DNA from 3 places in the Chitinibacter fontanus genome. Region 3 is predicted to be linked to each of the others. Evidence: predicted binding sites of a transcription regulator. Region 3 holds the regulator's gene; each other region holds the start of a gene.
What was found. The regulator HrcA, encoded in region 3, represses chaperone genes, less so after heat shock. The targets are predictions, from matches to a motif close to ATTAGCACTCGNNNNNNNCGAGTGCTAAT.

Region 1 (3,279 bases), 1.5 Mb from region 3:
GGCCTGATGTATTTTGTCGAACAAGCGCGCTGGTCGTACCTGCGCTATATGGAAGTAGATAGCCGTACCTGGCGCAACCTCAATCGCTTGTATTTGTACGCCGAACAGGAAGGCTTTGCTGCGACTCCGCTGCAACCTTACCCGGAAGCAGAAATCACCGATGTTCGCCGTGAATACATGTTATTGATGATGCTCTCACTGGCGCACCCCGAGAAAATGCAGCCAGCACAGATCGAACTGGTCACGCAATGGCTCAAGCGCTGGGTTAGCCGACTGGATCTTGAAACCCAGATCAAACCCAACCGCCAGCTGTTTGCGATCAATGTGGCTGGTTCAACCCCGCCAAAACGACTGCGCCGCGATATGGTGGGCGAAAACTGGCGTTACTGGTTTACCGAAACCTTGGTGCTGCACATCAAAGAAACCATTGAAAAACTCAATCAAGGTGAAGATGCGGCCCAATTGGGGCTACCTGTCGATTCGGGGCAACCAGCCAATATCGACCTGATGCAGCATCTGATCAACCTCTGGTCACGTGACACCCCTGCTCCAGTACGAAAATCGGAACGCCGAGCGACCCAAAAGTCGATCAATGTCACGCGCGGGCTTGATGATGTAATCAGTCATTTGCGCGGCACGCCACCCGATGCAAACTCACGTGATCGTTGGACTATTGATAACGAAAGCGCAACGGGTATCGGCGTCAACTTCCACTCAGATCGGGAAGACGCACTGCAGGTTGGGGAAATTGTCGGCATGGATGGCGTCGGCATGAGCCCTGTTTCGGTCGGCATCGTGCGCCGCATCACCAAAACTCGTGAAGGCCAAGTCAATGTGGGGATAGAGACCGTTTCGCAGACTCCCATTGTAGTTGAGCTCACCCCGCTACTAGGCAATCGCAGTTTTTTTGGGATTTACTCCCCCGAAAATAATACGATCAACCAAAATCGTTTCTTGGTACTGCCGCAGGCCTTTTTTGCGGATAACCGCGAGTTTCGCCTTGCTGCACAGGGCAAAACTTATCGCATCCGGCTTTCGCCAGCGATCGAGCATACTGCCAACGCTTCGTTAGCCAATTTCGCAGTTTTGGAAAAACTTTAAAAATTTTTGCAAAAAAGCGAGACAAGGCTAAAAAAGCTTGATATTATGCGCACCTGTTCAAGAACGGAAGCGTGGCTGAGTGGTTTAAGGCAGCGGTCTTGAAAACCGTCGGGGATGTGAGTCCCCCCAGAGTTCGAATCTCTGCGCTTCCGCCAAGAACATCAAATAAATTAGCTCTGACCAAGTCGGGGCTTTTTTATTCAACAATCAAAGTACGGAAGCGTGGCTGAGTGGTTTAAGGCAGCGGTCTTGAAAACCGTCGGGGATGTGAGTCCCCCCAGAGTTCGAATCTCTGCGCTTCCGCCAAAATTTCAAAAAAAGCGCTAAGGCAACTTAGCGCTTTTTTGCATTTGAGGCTTCTTGCTTCATCCTCAGCAAATACCTACATGCGTATTTACTCAAACAGCAAATAATACAAAGGCTAGCAAGCCATACCCCCGAGCGACTTAATTAGCACCAACCCCTTAGTCGATCACTCCATATTCTGCTGCCCAACCCAAAGTTTTTGCTTTTTCCCTCTTGAAAAAGCCCAAGCTCAGCCATACTATTTAGCACTCAAGCACAGCGAGTGCTAAAAGCCCGCTGTGCCATATCAAATTCTGTATTAACGAACTTGTACTCAGGAGTTTTAACACCATGAAAATCCGTCCATTGCATGACCGTGTTGTGATCAAGCGCGTTGAGGCTGAAGAGAAAACTGCATCTGGCATTTTGCTGGCAGGCAGCGCGGCAGAAAAACCAGACATGGGTGAAGTGATTGCAGTCGGCGCAGGCAAAGTATTGGAAAACGGCTCAGTTCAAGCACTGACCGTTAAAGTTGGCGATAAAGTACTGCTCGGTAAATACGCTCAAAGCGTGAAGATCGACGGCGAAGAATTAGTCGTTGTACGTGAAGAAGAAATCTTCGCGATCGTTGAGTAATCCACATTAAAAATTGTTTCCCGGCCCAATGCCGGTTGATTATGAATTTGGAGAATTGAAAATGGCTGCTAAAGAAGTTCTGTTTGGTGATAGCGCACGCGCAAAAATGGTCAACGGTGTAAACGTATTGGCCAACGCGGTGAAAGTGACCTTGGGCCCTAAAGGTCGTAACGTGGTACTGGAGCGCTCTTTCGGCGCACCAACGATCACTAAAGACGGCGTATCGGTTGCCAAAGAAGTCGAATTGAAAGACAAGTTCGAAAACATGGGCGCACAGATGGTAAAAGAAGTGGCGTCTAAAACTTCTGATATCGCGGGTGACGGTACAACAACTGCAACCGTATTGGCACAAGCCATCGTGCAAGAAGGCATGAAATACGTTGCTGCGGGCATGAACCCAATGGATCTGAAACGCGGCATCGACAAAGCTGTAGTGACTTTGGTTGGCGAATTGAAAAACATCGCTAAGCCTTGTACTACCAGCAAAGAAATCGCGCAAGTTGGCTCGATCTCTGCAAATAGCGATGAAATCATCGGAGAAAAAATCGCTGCTGCAATGGACAAGGTAGGTAAAGAAGGCGTGATCACCGTTGAAGACGGCTCAGGTCTGGAAGATGAACTGGACGTAGTTGAAGGTATGCAGTTTGACCGCGGCTACCTGAGCCCGTACTTCATCAACAACCCAGACAAGCAAATCGCGGCGCTGGACAACCCATTCGTGTTGTTGTTCGACAAAAAAATCAGCAATATCCGTGACTTGCTGCCAGTACTGGAACAAGTCGCTAAAGCGGGTCGCCCATTGCTGATCATCGCTGAAGACGTTGATGGCGAAGCGCTGGCTACTTTGGTGGTGAACAACATCCGCGGCATCCTGAAAACTGTAGCTGTTAAGGCTCCAGGGTTTGGCGATCGTCGCAAAGCAATGCTGGAAGACATCGCGATTCTGACTGGCGGTACTGTGATTGCTGAAGAAGTTGGCTTGTCACTGGAAAAAGCGGACTTGTCATTGCTCGGTCAAGCGAAACGCATCGAAGTGGCAAAAGAAAACACCACAATCATCGACGGCGCTGGCCAAGAAGAAGCGATCAAAACTCGCGTTGCCATGATCCGCAAACAAGTTGAAGAATCAACCAGCGATTACGATCGTGAAAAACTGCAAGAGCGCGTGGCTAAATTGGCTGGTGGCGTGGCAGTGATCAAGGTTGGCGCGGCAACAGAAGTTGAAATGAAAGAGAAAAAAGCACGCGTTGAAGACGC
Region 2 (3,279 bases), 1.8 Mb from region 3:
GTGTTTGCTGGCGCCGATCTGGATTAGTACGTCGTTCCACCCCGTTCCAGCGCGCAACGGCTCGCGTATACGAGGCTGATACATGCTCAGCACCAGCCTGATCTTGATCGGTACCGGCATCGCCTTGCTCAGCCTCGAGATGAGCATATTTCTGAATCTGATAGTCAGAGAAAATACGGTTTCTCGCATGGATCGAAGTTATTTTCATGTAAATAATTCATAAAATTCAAGCACTTAGATTATTATCGGCTAATCATCAAAATTCTTGAAGTGAACTCCCACACAAAAACAAAGGGAGGCCAAGGCCTCCCTTTTATCAATCGAATACGATTGAGTGCCGCAAATTAAACCATGGCGGGCAACAGCGCCTGCTTCATTTTTTGCAATGCTTTCGTTTCAATTTGGCGAATACGTTCCGCAGACACGTTAAACTCAGCCGCCAAATCATGCAGCGTTGATGATTCACCATCATCAGTTAACCAACGGGCTTCGATAATACGGCGGCTACGCTCATCCAATGCATCCAAAGCCGCGCCAATACCGACCGATTGCAACTCATCAAGGCGATTGCGCGCCAGAACCGCAGTCGGCTCGCTGTGGCTATCTGCCAACCAGTCGATCGGCGCATAACCTTCATCGTCGCCATCATCCGCCACCAAGGACACGTCTTGCCCAGTCATGCGGGTTTCCATTTCCAACACTTCTTCGGGTTTTACACCCAAATCGTCGGCAATTTCTTTGGCCTGTACATGGGTTAGCGCGGCAAAGCTAGACTTCATAGAACGCAGATTAAAAAACAATTTGCGTTGCGCTTTTGTGGTCGCAATACGTACCAAGCGCCAGTTGCGTAAGATGTATTCGTGAATCTCAGCTTTGATCCAATGCACCGCAAATGAATACAAACGCACACCGCGGCTGGCCTCAAAGCGTTTTACCGCCTTCATCAAGCCAATATTGCCTTCCTGAATCAAATCAGCTTGCGGCAGTCCATACCCACTGTACCCGCGAGCAATCGATACCACCACGCGCAAATGCGACAGCACCAGCTGACGGGCAGCGTCCAGATCATTGTGTTCTTGATGACGAATAGCTAAATCGTGCTCTTCTTCCGGAGAGAGCATCGGAAACGCGTTCACACGCTGAACATAACGCTCAATGCTGTCGCCAACGGATAAGGTTGGCAGCGTTAGTGCAGTACTCATGATTCGATCTCCTGTCCAAACATTCTGTGACGAGCTAAATATTAGCACTCTTATTGATAGAGTGCTAAGCCTCTTTAGAGTTCAATGATTGAATCACATAACGCCGTCATACTGCACTGTAATTATTACTATCTGATTGATAGGAAAAAGCTAAGCCCTCCCCAATAAAGAGCTTGGCGCGATATTCCCGGAGACGAGTGACTACCTGAAAAGCCTAGCTTGTGGCCTGGCACACACGATTTCGGCCTTCGGCCTTGGCTTGGTACAGAGCGCGATCAGCTCTGATCATCGCGTCTTGGACAGACTCTTGCTCGCCAACCATGGCAACGCCCTGACTAACGGTATATCCAAAACGGGTATTATTTGACTCAATGAGGACCCGGTTATTCTGAATAGCTAGCCGAATCCGCTCGGCAATGACAATGGCTTGGGTTAAGTCGGTATCTGGCAGTAACAAGATAAATTCTTCACCACCAGTACGCGCAATCAAATCGGTAGAACGCAAGGCCTCACCACACCAACGCGCTAGCATTATCAAGGCTTGATCGCCCGTTTCATGGCCATATTGATCATTGATCATTTTGAAATGGTCGATATCCATCGCAATCAATGACAGCGGCGATTTTTTGCGCTTCGCACGATCCCCTTCTTGTCTTGCGCGCTCATACAAGGCACGACGGTTTAGTAGGCCGGTCAAGGGGTCTGTACGCGCAGCGACTTCTAGCTGGGCAATCAACTCAGTGTTTTTATTAATGAGCTCAATCAAATTGTCATTCACAGAATTGAGCGCATTAGCGGTCATTTTTTCTGTGGTCAAATCCGTTGCCAGCTCAAAAAACACTTGCTCGGTATCAGCCGCCGACTTCAAGGCTATCAACAAGGAGCGCCCCCAATAGGGGCTTTCATCGGGACGTAGACCGGAGTATTCCAAACTCACCGGTGTACCTTGCTCCGCAAGAGTTAGGTAATAACCAATTTGCATTCCTTCGGGCTGCAACTTATATGCCGCCCGTGATTGGCCAATCAACACTTTAGCCGGCTGCCCTATGAGCCTGCCAAACTGATCACTTACATAAGTAAACCGCCCCTGCCTATCCATCATCGAAATCAGAGCATGATCTTGCAGGGCACGCAGCCAACTAGATTGACTATCAATCTGAGTTTGCAAGGTTTTATAGAGGTGTTTTTCATTGGAAACATCAATACCAAACCCCAAAATACCATTGAGCTCACCCGCATCGTTATAAGCACCCGCGCGATAGCAACGTAATGTTTTAACGACGCCCTCAACTTTAGGTAAAGTTAAATCGGCCCAACGAGCTTGCTGCCCAGCAAATACCGACATTTCCTCCAACTGAATCGACTCACACATCCAATCAGGCAACACCTCTTCATCCGAGCGCCCCAATAAACTCGCAACAGTGAGCCCTAAGTGCTGCGCATAAACCGGATTAACCCACACATAGCGTGCTTGCAGATCTTTTTGCCATGCGGCAACTGGCAATGCCTCAAGTAAGGCTTGGCTTTGAATTTGCGCTTGCAATGGGTGATTGTCGGTCTGCATAGCCGGCCTCAATCGTTAAACTCAACCACATAGCGATAGTAGTCGCTGCGGAAGTAGGAATAGGTCAATTCAAAGGCGCGGCCACTGGGTAAAAAACTCACTCGAGTTAAGCGCAGTAAGGCTTTACCCACATCAAACCCACACAATTGCGCCATCTGTTCATCACAAGAAAAGGCATCAATTTCCTCAATCGCTTTCGCAATCACCAATTGGTGCTCGTGCATAAATTGATAGAGCGAGGCTCCAATTTCATGTGGGTTTGGCACCAGACTCGAGGGTAAGCTCGTTGATTCATAACCAATCACTAGGTCATTGGCGGTGCGTAAACGCTGTAAACGACTTACTTTGGCCCCCGTCTGTAATTTGAGCCGCCATTGCTCTTCCATATTGGGCTCGACAACTTCGCGATTAAGCCAGATCGACCCCGCTTTGAAACCTCGGCTATGCAGCAAACTGGAAAAATTACTTAGCCGTGACACAGGCTGATCAATTTTAGGCGTGACCTGATAGCGT
Region 3 (3,279 bases):
TATCTTCACAACCGTCAATTCAAACTTGATTCAGCCGCAGATACTGGCTGCAAATTATTTTTTGCCTTTTTTCTTTGCCGTTGCGGGTGTTGGCGTTGCTTTCACCAGATCATCACCATTGACATAAGCTTTTTTGATTTCATCGGCCAATTTCAGCACCGCCGTGGCATACAGCGTGCTCTTGTTGTAGCGGGTGATGACGTAGAAATTGTTAAAGCCTAAAAAGTGTTGGGTGAAGCCCGGCTCGGTCTCTAGTGTGTAGAGCACTGCAGGTTGCTTGGTGTTGATTTCAGCAATTGGCGCTACGCCTTTGGCAATCAGCTCGTCCACGGTGTAGTGTAGGTTAAATTTATCGGCCACCAACTGGGCGGGGTCGCCATTGAAGTTGACGGCGGTGTAGGTATCTCCGCCATCTTGCCAGCCATGCTGATTCAGATAGTTGGCCACCGAGGCCATGGCATCACCGGGGTTACTCCAGATGTCGTGAAAGCCGTCTTTATCCCAATCCTGTGCGAATTTTCTGAACGAAGTAGGCATAAATTGCGGCCAGCCCATTGCGCCGGCGTAGCTACCTTTAAAGCTCAGTGGGTCTTTTTTCTCTTCGCGCGCCAGCAAAAATAGTTGGGTGAGTTCACCTTGGAAATATTCAGCACGGCGTGGGTAATTAAATGCGATGGTTGATAGTGCATCGACAATCCGGAATGAGCCGGTGTATCGGCCGTAGTTGGTTTCTGCACCAAGGATGGCGAGCAATACCTCAGGGGCGACTTGGTATTTGCGGGTGATATCGCCAATCAAGATCGAATTTTCGCGCCAGAATTTGGCGCCGTTCATAATTCGGGTTTTATTAACGAAATTGGCTTCAAACTCATGCCATGGGCGGCTGGTTGAGGGTTTGTCCAAAATCGTAATAATGTTGCCCTTAAATTCGGCTTGCTGCAGCCAGCCTGCGATTTCCTCGGGCGTAAAGCCGTTATCCATTGCGGTTTTGTTGATGTATTGCTGTACTTCCGGGCGGCTGATTAATTCGTCGTCGGCCAAGACGGCGGTGCTGCTAAGGGTAAGAAGAAGGGCTGCGGCTAGAGTTTTGAAATTCATGGTTCGCTCAGTAGTTGGGGGCGGGTTCGGTGCGTTGGCGCTGAACGGGGTGCAGGTCAGTTGGCCCCTGCACCTGATTATTTAGTCAATTAGATAGGGCCGAGCTCAGCAGCTTGGCGGTAATGTCCACAATCGGTATCACGCGCTCGTAGGCCATGCGCGTCGGGCCAATCACGCCCAGCGTGCCAACGACTTCGCCATTGACTTGATAGGGCGCGGTAATCACTGAGCATTCATCGAGCGGCGCTAGGCCCGACTCACCACCAATGTAAATCTGTACACCTTCGGCATGGTGGCCTTGCTCAAGTAACTGCAATAGGGCGGTTTTTTGTTCAAAAAGTTCAAATAACTGGCGCATGCGCTGCATATCACCGGAAAAATCGTGCAGGCCGAGCAATTGGTGCTCACCGGCAATCACCATATGCTCGCTATTGAGATTGCTGCTGACCGCCACGGCGGCATTCATCAAGCTAGTGAGGTCTTGCTTGACGCGAATCACATCGCTTTGCAGCCAGCCCAGCAGATTACTCAGCGTTTTGCCGGCGCAATGCTCATTTAAAAAATTGGCGGCGTTGATCAGCTCGTTGGGCGCAAAATGGCGCTCTGTTTGCACAATGCGGTTTTGCACGTCGCCATCATTGGTCACCAAAATCAGCAGCACGCGCTTATCGCCCAGCGGCAAAAATTCAATCTGTTTGAGGTGTAGCTCGCTACGCTTGGGGGTCATTACCACGCCGGCAAATTGTGTTAGCTGTGACAATAATTGCGAGGCAGCCAAAATACTGTGCTGCGGATTATCATTGGGCAACGCGTGCTTGGGGCTGATCTGGATTTGCTCCAGCGGCTGTACCGCCAGCAGCGTGTCGACAAACAGCCGGTAGCCTTGTGCTGTTGGGATTCGCCCAGCCGAGGTGTGTGGGCTGGCGACTAGGCCTAAATGTTCTAGGTCGGCCATGACATTGCGGATCGTTGCGCTGCTGACATCCAGCCCCGAAAATTGCGACAAGGCTTTCGAGCCTACCGGCTGGCCGTCGGCGATATAGCGCTCAACCAGAGTTTTGAGCAGGATTTGAGATCGGTCGTTCAGATGCATGGCTTACCTAGGGTCTACGAGGTCGAGCAAAAACGAGCGGAAAATCGACCGCACGGGTCGAAAATAACCAAAAACCGGGTTTTATTCAAATCAACAAAGTTATTGCGCCGTTTTTAACGCCGCAATTGCTGCGTGCTGACCGATTTTCGCGAGATTTTACCTGTTCTTTGGTATATTAGTGTGGCTGTTACCCGATAAATTCAAGCCTTCTACGCCATGCACAGCCTATTCAAAACCATTGCCCTTGTTGGCCGCCTCAATACCCCATCATTGGGCGACCCGCTTCGCCGTCTTGCGGCCTTGCTCGAATCGTGCGATGTAAAAGTGCTGATCGAGGGTAAAATTGCGCAAGAGCATGAAATCAGCGCCTATCAATGCGTAGAGCGCGATCATATCGGCAAGCTGGCCGACTTGGTAATTGTGCTAGGTGGTGACGGTACCATGCTGTCAGTCGCTCGTTTATTGGCTCCCTATCGCATACCTCTAATGGGTATCAATCAGGGGCGTTTGGGCTTTATGACTGATATTCCATTGCATGAGATGGAGAAAGCAGTACCTAATATTCTGGCAGGTCAGTTTGTGCCCGAAGAGCGCATCTTGCTTGAGGCCAGCATTTTGCGTGAAGGCAAAACGATTAATACCTCGCTGGCGTTCAACGACGTGGTATTTAGCCGCGGCTCGATTGGTTCGATGATTGAGTTCGAGATTTTTGTCGATAGCCAGTTTGTTTACAGTCAGCGCTCGGATGGCCTAGTCGTCTCAACGCCAACCGGCTCAACCGCCTATGCGCTCGCCTCCGGTGGCCCGATTTTGCACCCGTCGCTACCGGCGATTACCTTGGTGCCCATTTGCCCGCAATCACTGTCGAATCGCCCGATTGTGGTATCCGAAAACGCCCAAGTTGAATTCCTACTCACCCGCGGCCAAGACGCGCGGGTGTATTTCGACAATCAATCCGATTTTGAATTGCAGGAAATGGATAAAGTGCTAATCCGCCGCTACACCAATTCGCTGCGGATTCTGCATCCGCATGGGTATAGCTATTACGATATGCTCAGAGCCAAACTGCGTTGGGGTGAAAAGTTGCT

Region 1: a site for HrcA is predicted at 1,649-1,677, ahead of HZU75_RS04930 (co-chaperone GroES). Genes of this name have one in related genera too.
Region 2: a site for HrcA is predicted at 1,243-1,271, ahead of rpoH (RNA polymerase sigma factor RpoH). Genes of this name have one in related genera too.

What each region holds. Positions count from the first base shown of each region.
Region 1 is NZ_CP058952.1:1,038,537-1,041,815, forward strand. It holds gene HZU75_RS04915 (cyclic-di-GMP receptor FimW-related protein) at 1-1,101, shown strand, start outside; tRNA gene HZU75_RS04920 (tRNA-Ser) at 1,167-1,256, shown strand; tRNA gene HZU75_RS04925 (tRNA-Ser) at 1,318-1,407, shown strand; gene HZU75_RS04930 (co-chaperone GroES) at 1,738-2,022, shown strand; gene groL (chaperonin GroEL) at 2,084-3,279, shown strand, end outside.
Region 2 is NZ_CP058952.1:1,332,207-1,335,485, forward strand. It holds gene HZU75_RS06225 (hypothetical protein) at 1-208, opposite strand, end outside; gene rpoH (RNA polymerase sigma factor RpoH) at 345-1,202, opposite strand; gene HZU75_RS17635 (sensor domain-containing diguanylate cyclase) at 1,417-2,766, opposite strand; gene HZU75_RS06240 (GntR family transcriptional regulator) at 2,775-3,279, opposite strand, start outside.
Region 3 is NZ_CP058952.1:3,200,013-3,203,291, forward strand. It holds gene mltB (lytic murein transglycosylase B) at 55-1,098, opposite strand; gene hrcA (heat-inducible transcriptional repressor HrcA) at 1,184-2,191, opposite strand; gene HZU75_RS15255 (NAD kinase) at 2,408-3,279, shown strand, end outside.